DNA from 2 places in the Paenibacillus sp. MMS20-IR301 genome. Region 1 is predicted to be linked to the other one. Evidence: riboswitches for the same ligand, from Rfam matches in the RefSeq annotation. Region 1 holds a riboswitch; the other holds the start of a gene.

Region 1 (7,355 bases):
CAACTTCCCCGATCATAAGGGAGCGTTCATTCATAATGCGGAACTGCTCCATGGACTGAATGGAGGCCTGCTCCACCTGGCGCATCTGCTGGACAGCACTCTGGGCAATTTCATTGCCGCCCATGGCTTCTGCGGAAGCTTCGCTGATCTGTTCGGTAACCTCTCCGGCAGCGGAAGCGATATGCTGGATACCGATGTTAATCTCATCCATGGCCCGGGAATTGTCCAGTGCGCTGCTGGCAATCATCGTGCTGCCTTTACCGATCTCCTCCACAGAGGAAGCTGAATGCTCAGCCATCGTGTTCAGCACCTGTACACGTTCCTTGAGGTCATTGGAATCAGTAACGACTGTACCGGAGGTATCAAGCACATGTCCGATCATCTCCTTAAGCCGTTCGCTCATGATCCGGAAGCTCTCAGAGAGCTGGCCTACCTCATCACTGCCTTTTATGGTGAGGGTCTCAGTGAAGTCGCCTCCGGCGAGCTTATTGCTGTAAGCGGCAAGCTGCGTTATCGGGCGGGTAATTCTGCGGCTCATAAATGCGGCTGCGGACAATCCGATAATAAGCGCCAGCAGGGTAATACCCGCACTGGTCCAGAGTATACTGTTCATTTTATCCTGTACAAATCCTACATCCGAGCTTACACCTACAATCATCGTGGTACCAGGAACCCCGACATATGCAGTCTTATGTACACCGTGGCTATCGGCATAAATTTCACTTAGTCCCGCTTTACCTTTGGCGGCTTGCTCCATGGCTGGCCATACCTGAATCGATTCCTCCGGCTTAAGTTTGGCAACGTGGTCTGCAGTCAGGACTGTGGCTTTGCCCTCCCGCAGATCGATGAGGAATATGGTCTCCACATTATGCTGTTTTCTTTTTTCTTCAAAATAGAATTCGACATTCGTCCTGGCCTGCTCATTTTTATTAAGGGTCTGCTGGGCGCTGGTCGCGTTCAGACTTTTATATACATCCTGTGCTGAGGCAGTCAGCTGCTTGTTGATCTGCGGCATAACGTAGCTGTCGATGGTATTAATGGATATGAAGTAGAAACTGATGCTTAGTAAAAGCGAAGTAAGCAGCAGAACGACGAACAACAAAAGGATAAACTTACGGCTGATCGATTTTTTGAAGCTTAACATTTCATTCTCTCCTTTTCTGTTAATTGCATTCTTCTCCCAAGCCGGACCAAAAGCCAGGCAAGCTGCAATATATTCCATAGGTGTAGGTCATATATGAAGCTATCGTAAGCGGGAATGTAATTGATAACTATTCTATAGAATTAACCCCCGGTTGAATAGTGAAAGTTAGCTATATGTCATATAATTTTCTGAAAAGAATGAATATTTATTGAGTCTATCATCAATTTTCGGAGAAATGTTAGTATAATATAGTTTTCATGAAAATTTGAAATTTTATAGATTGTTAGCTGACGATGTGATAAAGTATTAATGTTTTGTGTCTAAAACTTGCTGGCCGCGGTTCGTAACCATCCCGCGTAAACAAAACTAGGAGGAGTTAGTTGATTTATGTTCAACTTGTTATGGGGTATTCTGTTTGTAGTTGTTAATTTTGTGTTCTTTCTGCTCTGCTACCGTTTATTCGGTAAAAAAGGGCTTTATGCCTGGGTCGGCATGGCAACCGTGGTCGCCAATATTCAAGTAGCCAAGACGATCGCGATGCCTTTCGATATTGTCATGACCTTGGGGAATACGATGTATGTCACACTGTATATGACCAGCGATCTGCTGAATGAACGCTACGGGCGGAAGGAAGCGCGCGGCGCTGTCTGGTTCGGATTCTTCACGCTGCTGATGACGACAGTCATTATGCAGATGGTGCTGGTGTTTAAGCCGCAGGAAACGGATATTGCCCAATCCTCGCTGCAGACGATTTTCGGCCTGATGCCGCGGCTTGCCCTGGGCAGCCTTACCGCGTATTTCATCAGCCAGTTCCTGGATGTGCGGCTGTACGCCTGGATCCGCAAGTATTATGGCAGCTCGCGTCAGCTGTGGATCCGCTCCAACGGCAGTACGATGGTCAGCTCTTTTGTCGATACGCTGATCTTCTGCACCATTGCTTTTGCCGGACAGTATGACTGGATGGTATGGACAGAGATCCTCCTGACCACCTATCTGGCTAAATTCATTCTCACCGCTGCCGGCACACCTGTCCTCTATCTTGCCCGTTCCTTCAGGTTTGCTGAAGAAGAGCAGCAGGGCGGCACACCGGCAGCTACACGCAACATCTCATAGATAACCCGTATAGCAAAAAGCCCCAACCTCCGCGTTATAATCCGGAGATTGGGGCTTTATTGCTGTGTTTTGTGAATTACAGGCTCAGCACAGTCAGCTCTTTCGGGAAACTGGTCAGCGTCTGCGGGCCTTCGGCTGTTACCAGCACATCATCCTCAATCCGCACACCGCCGAGTCCCGGCACGTAAATCCCCGGCTCTACGGTGAACACATTGCCGTTACTGATCAAATCGGTATTCAGTCCGTGAAGGGAGGGATATTCATGTGTATCCATGCCAAGGCCGTGTCCGACCCGGTGCATGAAGTATTCACCGTAGCCGGCGGCTTCAATCACATCGCGTGCGGCCTTATCGACGGAACCGTAAGTAGCCCCGGCAACGGAAGCGGCAATCCCGGCTTCATTGGCAGCAAGCACGGTATTGTAGATCTCTTTTAACTTAGGGTCTACTTCGCCTACAGCGAAGGTGCGGGTAATGTCAGAGGCATATCCTCCAGCGTAGACGCCAAGATCGAACATGAGCAGATCGCCATTCTGGATGATGCGTTCCCCCGGCACCCCGTGCGGCAGCGCGGTTTTGGGTCCGGAGAGCACCATGGTGTCGAAGGAGGGGCCTGCGGCACCGGTCTTTTTCATCAGATATTCAAGCTCGGCTACCAGCTCGATCTCGCTGACACCGGATTTGACATGTGCCAGGCCGCGGCGGAGAACCTCCTCCACAAGCTCAGCGGCATGCTTCATGATGGCAACTTCCTCAGGCGTCTTAATCACGCGCATCGCCCGGAGCAGGTGGCCGATGTCGCTGAAGGAGCCGGCCTTGACCGCTTCAGTTAGGAGTTCATAACGGCTGACGGAGAAATGCTCCTTCTCAATGCCGAAGCTGCCCGGATTAACACCGCCGAAGCGTGATTTAAGCAGCTCGTACGGGTTATCCGTGTCGCTGTGCGTCAGAATCGTCTTGACGGAGGAGGCGGCATGCGCTGCTTCGGCGTCCAGCGCCGGGACAATCAGCACAGGCTCCTCGCCGCGGATCAGCAGCAGGCCGAGGAAGCGCTCATGCGGGTTGCTGGCGAAGCCGGTCAAGTAATATACATGCTTGGGATCAGTTACGAGCAGAGCATCGAGGCCGCCGGCCGCAAGCTTCTGCTCCAGTTTTAATAAAGCTTGATTCATTTAGAGTAGTTCCCCTTTCATCTGCACACTAGAACAGCAATGTTCTCATTATAGTGCATAATTTGGGAGGCTGCACGTACCCGGAACTTGCGCCGGGCGGAGATTAGTGAAGGATAATGCCGGGTAATAGTTGCCAAAATCCTTAACGTGGGCTGTTCCCACTTATTTGAGCAGGAGGTAATGCAAATGTCCGGAACATCCATCCGCTCCCGCAGCTTTCTGTTGTGCGGAGCTTTAATTCTGCTGACGGGACTTCTGTCAGCCTGTAGCACATCTTCCGGTGGCAATGAGGTGCAAGGGAAACTGGAAGGCCGGAATCCGCAGTTTGATGCACAGCCTGCTAAGAACCAGTCCCCGCCGGGGGAAGGGCCGCAAGGAACTGCGGCGGAAACGCCAGGAGTGTCTGCCGGGGCGGGGGAGACCGGTCAAGGGACAAAGCCGGGAAGTGCTACGGTCGGGCCGAAGCAGCCGGTAACCTCAGCTTTTCCTTATACTGCGCATACTTTGGCAAGCGGGCTGAATGTTCCCTGGGAGATGGCGTTTGCCCCGGACGGGCGGATTTTTTTCACCGAGCGCCCGGGCAGCCTGCGCGTGATTGAGAACGGGAAGCTCCGCAGTACTCCGCTGCTGGAATTGAAAGCACCTTTTGTCAGCAGGGGGGAGGGCGGATTACTGGGTCTTGCGCTGGATCCGGCATTTAAGAGCAACGGCTTAGCTTATGTCTATCATTCTTACCGCAGCAAGGAGGGCGGGGTGGCGAACCGGGTACTTCAAATTAAGATCGGCAGCAGTACAGCAGCAATTAATAAGGTGCTCATGGATAACATTCCAGGCGACACGAATCATAATGGGGGCCGGATTAAAATTGGCCCGGACGGTTACTTGTACATCACCACAGGCGAGCGGTATGAGCCGGATCTGGCCCAGGACCGGAATAGTCTGGGCGGAAAAATCCTGCGTATTACCACCAGCGGTGCCATCCCGAAAGATAACCCGCGGCCGGGATCACCGATTTACAGCATGGGACACCGCAACCCGCAGGGCCTGGCTTGGCAGCCGGGAACCGGAGTGCTGTACAGCTCGGAGCATGGCCAGTCAAGCCACGACGAGATCAACATCATTCAGGCTGGTGCTAATTATGGCTGGCCGCTGATCGAAGGCGATGAGACCGGAGCTGCCAGACTGAAGCTGGCCGCTCCGCTGGTGCACAGCGGAGAGGAGACCTGGGCGCCGTCCGGTATGACCTTTATCACGCAAGGGCCTTGGAAGGGTGAACTGCTGGTCGCCGGTCTGGCCGGAGAGCAGCTGCTGCGGGTGTCACTGTCCAGCAGCGGCGGAACTCCTGTTGTAACAGGCCTGTTCCAGGAGGAGTACGGACGGATCCGCAACGTAGCAGAAGGGCCGGACGGCACGCTGTACCTCATGACGAACAACCGGGACGGCAGAGGCAGCCCGCGCGCCGGGGATGATAAGCTGATTGCGCTGCATCCTAACTGGAAGTGAGTGTTCCGGCGTTTGCTATACTGTCTTGATGTTAACTAACCCGATGTTGATCACTGCCTGTTTGGCATTACTCAGCAACGCGCCGGTGCCGGGCTTGCCAGAACGGTTGCTGTCACGGCATCACATTGTATTCGGATTTTCACATACAATTGGCCCGTATGCCCTTATAGTAGCCAAATGTATTCGGTTTTCCGCATACATTTGCCGTTTGCCAATTACAAAAGGCTGCCCGCCCGCAGATCATGCTCTGCAGGCGGGCAGCCTTTCTATGTGACAGGAGACTGCGAAGCTCCGGCTCAGAGTCCGGCTGTAAGCTCCGCAATGAGTTCCTGCGGGCTGCCGTCATAATATCCGCCGTGGTAGCAGAGGATACTCTGGACCGCTAACCCCTCCAGCTTATGCAGGCTGCGGAGCGCAAGCGGCATATCCGGTGTAGCGGATTCAGCCGGCCCGGCCAGCTTGCCCTCTACGACCCGCAGCTCATCGGCAGCGAGCAGCAGCTTTTCCTGCGGGAGGTAGAGGCAGATATGCCCTGGCGTGTGGCCGGGGGTATGGATCACTTCGGCACCACCGCCCCAAGGGAGCTGCTGGCCGTCATGCAGCTCTGTGATTTTCCCGAGCTGCGCCAGCTGCGACAGGAATGCGTTGATCTGTTCTTGAAAAACTGGCGGCATCTTACTGATCCGCTCAGGTGTCATCTTGAGCATCGTTTGCCGGCCGGAGATTACCGGAATATCACCGGGATGCGCAAACAGCTGCACACCGGGAAGTTCCCGGACCAGCACCGGAAGATTGCCGATGTGATCGATATCCTGATGGGTCAGAATTATACGCTTGATGCTGGAGAGGTTCTCACCTGCTTGCTCAATGGCCTGAATCAGCGAATCGTATTGGCCGAACATGCCGGTGTCGATCAGCGTCAGTCCATCGTCATCTTTTAAGAGCACAGGGTAGATCAGAGTTGGTCCCAGCACAGGGGACATCATAGGTACGGTCAGTACAATAATATTCGGTCCAAAATTATTCATTATTTCCGGATAGACTCCGGATCCACCTCCCGCATTTTGAAATAGGATTGTTCATTTGAAGCAGAAATAAGCAGCTTTAAGCAGCGATTGCCTGCCCGGGGGCTAGTTCCCCTTGGTGAAATGATGTAACATAATCATAAAACATGTACTCTGAAAAGGCCATGCCAGGCCCCGCCGGGCAGGTCCGCGAGAGAAGGGAAGATGACCATGAAAGGAAAAACCGTGCTGGTCACGGGGGCGAATTCCGGAATGGGACTGGCTACGGCAATAGATATGGCGCGCAGAGGAGCTGCTGTAATTATGGCCTGCCGCAGCCGCAAACGCGGGGAGGAAGCACTTTCCGAAGCAAAACGTCAGAGCGGCTCGGAACAGATCCGGCTAATGCTTTGCGATCTGGGTTCATTTGCAAGCATCCGTGCTTTTGCCGGGGAATTTACAGCCAGCTATCCGGTGCTTGATGTGCTGATTAATAATGCGGGCGTGGTGGCTGTCAAACGTGAGCTTACGGAAGACGGCTATGAGCAGGATTTCGGTGTGAATCATCTGGGTCATTTTCTGCTGACGAATCTGCTGCTGGATACGCTCAAGGCTGCGGAACAAGGAAGGATTGTAGTTGTGGCCTCCGGTGCTTACAAGATTGGCAAGCTGTATCTGGAGGATCATACGCTGTCACGCGGTTTCAACCCGGCTAAGGCGTATGCCCGTTCCAAGCTGGCTAACATTCTCTTCACCCGCGAACTCGCCGTGCTTCTGCAGGGTACAAGAGTTACTGTGAACTCCGTCCATCCTGGCGCGGTGGGGACAAGCATCGGGGTGAACCGGGAGACAGGCTTCGGGCGCTCGCTGCTGAAGCTGCTGTCCTATTTCTTCCTGACTCCAGAGAAGGGGGCAGATACGGCGATCTATCTGGCAACTGCACCGGAGCTGAGTAAGGTAAGCGGGCAATACTATTACCGCCGCAAGATCCAGGAACTTTCCCCGCGTGCTGCAAATGCTGAAGAAGCTGCTCGTCTGTGGCAATGGAGTCTGGAACATACTGGACTTAAGTAACACACAACTTTGAGGAGGAATAGCAGCATGAATTGGCAGGCCTACAGCATAGAGGATGCAGTTTTTGAGGATTTGGGGGCGATTGTGGAAATTTATAATTCGACGGTTGCCGGGAGAATGGTGACAGCAGATCTTGAGCCGGTGGGCGTGGAGGACAGAGTGAAGTGGTTCCATGAGCATAACAGCCATCACCGACCGCTGTGGGTACTAAGACAAGGCAGCGAGATTGCGGCGTGGTTCAGCTTCCAGTCGTTCTACGGACGTCCGGCGTATAATGGAACGGCGGAGATCAGCGTCTATGTAAATGAGAAATTCCGCGGCACTGGTGCCGGGAGCCTTCTGCTGG
Region 2 (7,355 bases), 2.6 Mb from region 1:
GGCCCGAAATATCACCCTCTTCGGTAACATTATCATTGCCCGGCTGCAGGAACAGCGGAACCTCCGGGTATCTGAAATGAACTTTACGTGCGTAGTCGTAGTCTTCTTCATTAAAGACAACGACCTTCAGACTGTGCGCCCCTTTACCGCTGTTACTGTTCTCTACCCGGCGCATGATCTCATCCAGCTTGTCCCAGTCCGTCTTCATGCCGGAGCTGGGCGGCTTGGGGCTGACCGTCAGCACATCCACATCGAGGAACCAGTCCTGCCATTTGCTTCCCTGCGTCTCAATGGCTGTCTGAATACCGCGTTCATGCAGCAGGGTAATGAACTCTCCCATGGCTTCTCCGATCAGCGCGGGATTGCCGCCGGAAATGGTTACACAGTCAAAGTTATCCCCGGCAAGCTCTAGCAGTCCGGCGAGAATCTCCCCGGGCTCCATCAGCGTTATTTTATCTTTGGCCGAACCGTCCCAGGTAAAGGCAGAATCACACCAGCTGCAGCGGTAGTCACAGCCGGAGGTGCGGACGAACATCGTTTTGACACCGATTACTGCCCCTTCCCCCTGAATCGTCGGACCGAACATTTCGATAACCGGAATTCTACTCATGGTCACAGCCTCCATACAGACGGTAAGAGGGTCCTGCCTCCGGTATATCGGCTGCCCGTACCTCCGCCCAGGAAGTCGGTGTCTCCCACAGCTTGACCGAGTATACCGGCAAGGCTGCCTGTTTAAGCTCATAGGCAATATAAGCAGACAGGTTCTCCGCCGTCGTCCGGAACGACAGCTGGGCCACCTTGGAGCCGGTAGCCTTCAGCGTATCCAGTACAGGCTCATTGCCCATGGCCAGGAAGGCATGATCCAGCCGGTCCACAACAGACTGCTTCACGATCCTTTTGATTTCGCTGAAATCGATGACGAAGCCTTCACCTGAACTCCCTTCCTCTACAGATGGAACCCCCTTCAGCACTATTTCCAGCTTGTAAGTATGCCCGTGCAGATTGCTGCATTTCCCTTGATGGCCGATCAACTGGTGGGCGGCGTCGAAGGTGAAGATTTTGCAGACCGATACTTCGCCCGGCATCAGTGGCCCGCCCCCTGGCGTTCAGCTTCATATTGCTCCAGACCGCGCTGGCGCAGCAGGCATGCCGGACAGGTGCCGCAGCCGCTGCCGATGATCCCGTTATAGCAGGTTAAAGTCTGCTCACGGACATAGTCGAAGCAGCCCAGCTCATCAGCCAGCTTCCACGTTTCCTTCTTATCCAGCCACATCAGCGGGGTATGAATCACGAACTCATAATCCATCGACAGATTAAGCGTCACATTCAGGGATTTCACGAATACGTCCCGGCAGTCCGGATAACCGCTGAAATCCGTCTGACACACGCCGGTGATGATGTTCGCATAGCCCAGCTGCTTTGCCAGGATGGCTGCAAAGGACAGGAACAGCAGGTTCCGCCCATCCACAAAGGTGCTCGGCAGCTCCCCCTCTCCGCCGGCGGCAATCTCAATGTCATCCCGGGTCAGGGCATTCGGAGCCAGCTGATTCAGCAGCCCCAGATCGAGAATATGCTGCTTCACTCCGAATTTCGCGGCAATTTCCTTGGCGACCTCAATCTCCTCGGCATGCCGCTGGTTATAATTAAACGTAACCACCTGAACCTCCTGGAACTTCTGCATAGCCCAGGCCAGGCAGGTAGTGCTGTCTTGGCCGCCGCTGAAGACGACCAGTGCTTTTTTATTCATTATATATACGCTCCTTTCGCTTCGGCCGGATTAACGGTTGTCCACTTTCTCAGGATACAGGTCATGATTCATCAGCCGGTGCTCGGCCATAGCCTCATACTTGCTCCCCGGACGCCCCCAGTTGCAGTAAGGATCAATGGAAATGCCGCCGCGCGGCGTGAATTTGCCCCAGACCTCAATATAACGCGGCTCCATCAGCGAGATCAGATCATTCATAATAATGTTGACGCAGTCTTCATGGAAATCCCCGTGATTCCGGAAGCTGAACAGATAGAGCTTCAGTGATTTGGACTCCACCATCTTTACATCCGGAATATACGAAATGTACATCACCCCGAAGTCAGGCTGGCCGGTAACCGGACACAGGCTGGTGAACTCCGGACAGTTGAATTTAACAAAATAATCACGCCCGGGATGCTTGTTATCGAACGACTCCAGAATCTCCGGCGCGTAACCGAACTTGTACTGCGTACCTTGATTACCCAGCAGGGTAACCTCCTGCATTTCCTCTTTCAGTCTGCCTTCTGACATGACAAAAAACCCCTCTCTTTTCCCGCGGCCCGTGGCCGGAACTGGAAAGAAGAACGAGATTTCGAAAACATGCTCTACTAAGATGAGACACGCCTGTTTAACTGCATAACAGCGAATAAGCACAGGCTGTAGCGGCCCATACTTGAATAGCTTCCGGGAGGCCGGTTAGCCGGTTATGCGGATGGCGGTCTTAGTTTTTTATAGAGGGAGTTTGCGAACCTCTCCTGCGCATGCGGCGCAGATTCCTTCTTTATACTTATGACTGGACTGTCGGTGCGTCTTGAACTATATCATGTTTACTGCCGGCTTGACAACCCTCACAGCTGATCCAGAACCAGTGAGCACAGCAGCCCCATCGCAGCGATGAAGCCCGTGAGCGGTCCGCCGTCCTCATAGGCTTCAGGCATCATACTTGAGGAGACCATGGCGATAATTCCGCCCCCGGCAAAAGAAGCAATCAGAGCCTCTGTATGCTCGCTTGCATGATCCATGAACAGATATCCGCCGCCCGATGCCGCAGTGGAAATTATTAGTACACCGAGCCAGAGCAGTACGATCTTGCTTTTTCCATAGCCGCCTTGCTTCAGTCCTGCCGTACTGGATAAGCCTTCAGGAATGTTGCTGATAAAAATGGCAATGACCAGCAGCAGGCTTACGCCCTGTCCGGAGATCAGGCTGGCCCCGATCATAATCGATTCGGGAATGGCATCCAGTACGGTTCCGGCAAAAATGGCCAGGCCACCGCTTTTGGCTCCTGCCGGAGCACCAGCCGAACGCTTCCGCCCGGCTCCGCCCCGCCGTGAAATCAGCCAGTCGAACAGCGTGAAGACCAGCGCCCCGGCGGTAAATCCGATCAGCGTAGGGGTTAAGCCGCCGTCATTCGCAGAATCCTCCAGCAGCTCATAAGCTGCTGCACCAATCAGCACGCCTGTTCCAAACGCCATAATGAAGCCAATCAGCTTACCCGGAATCGGCAGGAAGAGAGCCAGCAGCGCCCCGATCAATACGGCAGAACCGGACACCGCTCCCCATGTCAATGCGCTCCACAATAGATTCACCTTCCCCGATTATGTATCTTGATTAGTGCTTAGAAGTAGATTACACCGTAATCCGGCAAGGCAAACATCCCGTTCCCACCGGGAAGCTGATTCAGCGTTACCTACTCAACATCTATCCGCCAGATCCACACGGTCAACCCGGTTATCCATAAGAGCAGCAGGAGGCTCTCAACAAGCAGGGGAGCATTGCCGCTCATTACACTATTCAGATTCTCAACAAGTGCAATACTTGGCAGAATAATGAACAACGGATACGTCCAGTCCGGCAAAGCTCCATACACGGAGACAATCAGGAAGAATACAATCATCACAGCAGAGCTGACGGCTGATCCGTTCTTCGCCGAGCTGAGCTTCAGCCCGATGATCATTCCGACCTCCACAAACAAAAGTCCGCCGGCCAGCATATACGGCATTGCGGCCAAGAATCCGGAATTCAGCTTCTGGTTCACCAGGTATACGGCAATTTGCGCCAGCAGAGAGAATAACAGCACCGTCATCCCCTTGGCTGCAAGAATCTGCCCTTTGCCAAGCGGCGAGACCAGCAGCGCATCAAAGGTCCGGCTCTCCCGCTCTTCCAGCAGGGACGGCCCGGTCAGCATGATGCCGACCATTACCTCAGCGAACAGAATCCATGTCGACAGCAGCATGAAGTTAAGTCCGGCGTTATCCATTACCGCAATTAGAATTTTTGACATGAAAACAGGTAAAATAAAGAGGATAAGAAACGAAGGATTGTGCAGGAAATCCCTGCATTCATGCTTAGTCAGCTTCAGTACCTGATTCAACTCAGCTCACTTCCCGTCAAGGCTGCGAAGACATCCGCAAGCGTGGCTTCCCGGCTGTGCAGGCTGATCATCTGTCCTCCGGACAGCAGCTGGTACACCTGCTCCTTCGTAGATTCTTCATCAAGCGGCCAGCATTCCCGGATAATCCGTTCACCCTGCCAGAACTCCGCCGCCAGCTCCCGTCTTCCGCAGGCTTGCTTCAGCTGCCGTGGCTGATCCAGTGCTACCAGGCTGCCGGCATGCATAATGCCTACACGGTCACTTAGCTCATCCGCCTCCTGCATATCATGGGTGGTAATTACTACAGTTGTTCCTTCAGCCTTAATAGTCCGGATGTAATCTCTGATCATGGCTGCCGAATTAGGGTCGAGTCCGCTTGTCGGCTCATCCAGGAAAAGGACTGCAGGCTTATGCAGCAGACTGCGGGCAATCAGCACCCGCTGCTTCCAGCCCTTGGATAAGCTGCTGATCTTCTCATGCTGCCGCTCCTCCAGCTGCAGGCTATGCAGCACTTCATCCACCCGCTGCGGCGTTACTCCGTACAAATCGGCGAACAGGCTGAGATTACCGCGGATCGTACTGCGCGTATACAGATTTGGCAGCTCGAAGACAACACCGATGAGCGAATGAACTTTCTTTTTATGCCGTGAAATATTAATCCCATTAATTAAAATTTCACCTTCGCTCGGAGTGAGCAGTCCGGTCATCATACGGATTGTTGTCGTCTTTCCGGCACCGTTCGGACCAAGGAATCCGAATATCTCACCCTCCTGCACCGTGAATGACAACCGGTCAACAGCACACCTATCCTGATATTGTTTGGAGACCTCTTTAAGCTCAATCAATGGACTTACCACCTTTGCTCATAGTTTGCCATACCCAAGCTTATTCCTTGAAGCAGAGTAACATCCCTCTGAGCTGATATTCTTAACATTCGGTTCTACCGCGGGCAATTCCTGTGATGCGGCTGGCAGAGATGTGGCAATCGTATGGATTCATTTTCATCAAAGGGGGTAACTTAGAATTAATAATCTCTAAATCACTGAAAGATGGGAGCACTGGTATGGAACAAAATGTACAGAGGCTTATGGAATGGCTTGAAGCACAACCGGAGGCTTCGCTTGTAATCGAGAAACAGGAGCTTGATGATCTGGACACCGTCCATTTCAATCTGAACTCTGTAGACTACCGTAACGCAGATGATGTTATTGATGAATACCTCAGCAGTGCGCTGATTCTGCGCGGTTCCGGCAGCACACTCAATGCTGACGGAGAGCTGGTGCCGCTGCCCCAGCCCAGCTATGAGATCGCAGTGAACGGGTTGAAGGTAATTGCCCTGGCCGAAGACCATGTGGAGCTGCAGACAGACAGGGCGAAGTATTCGCTGGTCTTGCGCGGATAGACTGCAATAAGAACTAAATACAAACAGCCAGCCGCCGGTGATCTCCGGGAACTGGCTGTTTTTTTGAAGCACATAGAAAATTCTTGAGCCCGTCATTTTTTCAAGAGTCCGGACTTGTTTGTTTTCATAAAGCCCTCAGCGTGGTAAAGTGAAGACGCCCAGCTTAGTTTATCTGAACACCCCGCCGGCTTATGCCCGCGGGGTATTCGACGGTGTAAGGCCTATACTTCTTCGCCGATAATCTCCACTTCTGTCTCCAGTTCAACGTCAAACTTATCCTTGACCGTAGAGCGCACATGCTGGATCAGCCCGATATAATCACTAGCCGAGGCATTGTCTGCATTGATGATGAATCCGGCATGCTTGCGCGAGACCTCGGCTCCGCCGATCCGTGTTCCCTGCAGCCCGCTCTCCTGAATCAGCTGCCCGGCAAACCGGCCCGGCGGCCGCTTAAACACACTGCCGCAAGACGGATATTCCAGCGGCTGCTTGGATTCGCGGAGATAGGTCAGCTCATCCATCGACGCTTTGATAGCCGCAGGGTCGCCCTGCTGCAGTGCAAACCGTGCTTCCAGCACAATATAATCACCGCTTGCAAAGACGCTTTTGCGGTAGCCCCAGGCAAGCTGGTCGCCCTGCATCGTTAAGAGCTGGCCGTCCTTATCCAGAACAAGAGCGCTATGGAGCACATCCTTCACTTCTCCGCCATAAGCACCGGCGTTCATATATAGCGCCCCGCCTACTGTTCCCGGAATACCGCAGGCAAACTCCAAGCCTGTCAGCTCTGCCTCAAGGGCGTACCGCGAGACATCAATAATCTTCGCACCGCACTGGGCATAGAGCAGTCCGTCCCGGATTCCTGTCTCCTTCATCTCTGAAGTCTGCAGAACAATCCCGCGGATGCCGCCGTCCCGGATGATTACATTTGAACCGTTACCAAGCACGGTAAGCGGAATCTGCTTACCCTGTGCGTATGTAGAAATTAGTTTAATTTCATCGTATGATGCAGGAGCCACCCAGATATCCGCCTCGCCGCCCATGCGGGTATAGACCAGATCCTTGAGATTCTCATGACATTTCAGTGAGCCTTCCGTAACCAGCTCCTGCAAATCCTTATATATGTTATCGATATTCATTGCTCATGCTCCTAACTCTGGATAAATAATGACCGGAATCCTTGGCCGCCGCTGAATCCTTCCTACTGCAGCAACCCCAACTGTAACAACGAACAGGCTCCCTTGTCAATGACAGGAGCCTGTTCTGAAGCTGCTTACAGCATTATTATGTTGCAACTTTCCTGAATATAACCTATTCTTTCGCCGCAGCCATTTCCAAGCGGTATTCTTCCCTCCGCTCAGCCCGTTCGCTCTCTTTCATCCGCGGACAGGTGTAGCAGAGACGGCCGCCTTCTGTCCGGTAATACATACAGCAGCGGTTGCGCATTTGTACAGTCTGCTCCGGATCAGCAAGAGACTCCATTCTGCGTACCTTTACCTGGAAGGGATTCCGCGGCATCTGGAAGACTTCCGCCGGCAGCTCATCCTTCAGGTAACCATAATCGTCAGCAATCCGCTGGAGCAGTGCAGTATCCGTAACTCCGGCAGCAAAAGCCTCTACGTAGTAATTGAACTTACTCGGCAGCTGCCCCCAAATCTCGCTTGGGGCTAGTCCGCTTACCTGTGAGATACTGCGGATTAAGGGTCCGGCTGTCTCCTTGTAAAAGCGGATTAATACTTCACTGCGCCATGCTTCCCGTGAACCGCCCTGCTCTGCTGCCGGTCCATATTCGGGCTTCCATTCCTGAAGCGAGTAAGCTATCCGGCAGTAGCCGT

The links. A riboswitch is a leader RNA that binds a small molecule or an ion and turns the genes downstream of it on or off. The one in region 1 is predicted to bind preQ1.
Region 2: linked by a shared signal. The riboswitch ahead of queF (preQ(1) synthase) and the one ahead of LOS79_RS18200 (queuosine precursor transporter) in region 1 are both predicted to bind preQ1.

Annotation. Positions count from the first base shown of each region.
Region 1 covers NZ_CP135275.1:4,231,621-4,238,975, reverse strand. The annotation lists gene LOS79_RS18205 (methyl-accepting chemotaxis protein) at 1-1,144, opposite strand, end outside; PreQ1 riboswitch class I at 1,475-1,520, shown strand; gene LOS79_RS18200 (queuosine precursor transporter) at 1,532-2,257, shown strand; gene LOS79_RS18195 (M24 family metallopeptidase) at 2,334-3,428, opposite strand; gene LOS79_RS18190 (PQQ-dependent sugar dehydrogenase) at 3,615-4,931, shown strand; gene LOS79_RS18185 (MBL fold metallo-hydrolase) at 5,228-5,959, opposite strand; gene LOS79_RS18180 (SDR family oxidoreductase) at 6,167-7,009, shown strand; gene LOS79_RS18175 (GNAT family N-acetyltransferase) at 7,037-7,355, shown strand, end outside.
Region 2 covers NZ_CP135275.1:1,661,278-1,668,632, reverse strand. The annotation lists gene queE (7-carboxy-7-deazaguanine synthase QueE) at 1-610, opposite strand, end outside; gene queD (6-carboxytetrahydropterin synthase QueD) at 603-1,085, opposite strand; gene queC (7-cyano-7-deazaguanine synthase QueC) at 1,085-1,747, opposite strand; gene queF (preQ(1) synthase) at 1,778-2,278, opposite strand; PreQ1 riboswitch class I at 2,463-2,506, opposite strand; gene LOS79_RS07380 (ZIP family metal transporter) at 2,596-3,327, opposite strand; gene LOS79_RS07375 (ABC transporter permease) at 3,438-4,031, opposite strand; gene LOS79_RS07370 (ABC transporter ATP-binding protein) at 4,118-4,966, opposite strand; gene LOS79_RS07365 (protein YmzB) at 5,185-5,523, shown strand; gene murB (UDP-N-acetylmuramate dehydrogenase) at 5,745-6,659, opposite strand; gene LOS79_RS07355 ((2Fe-2S)-binding protein) at 6,832-7,355, opposite strand, start outside.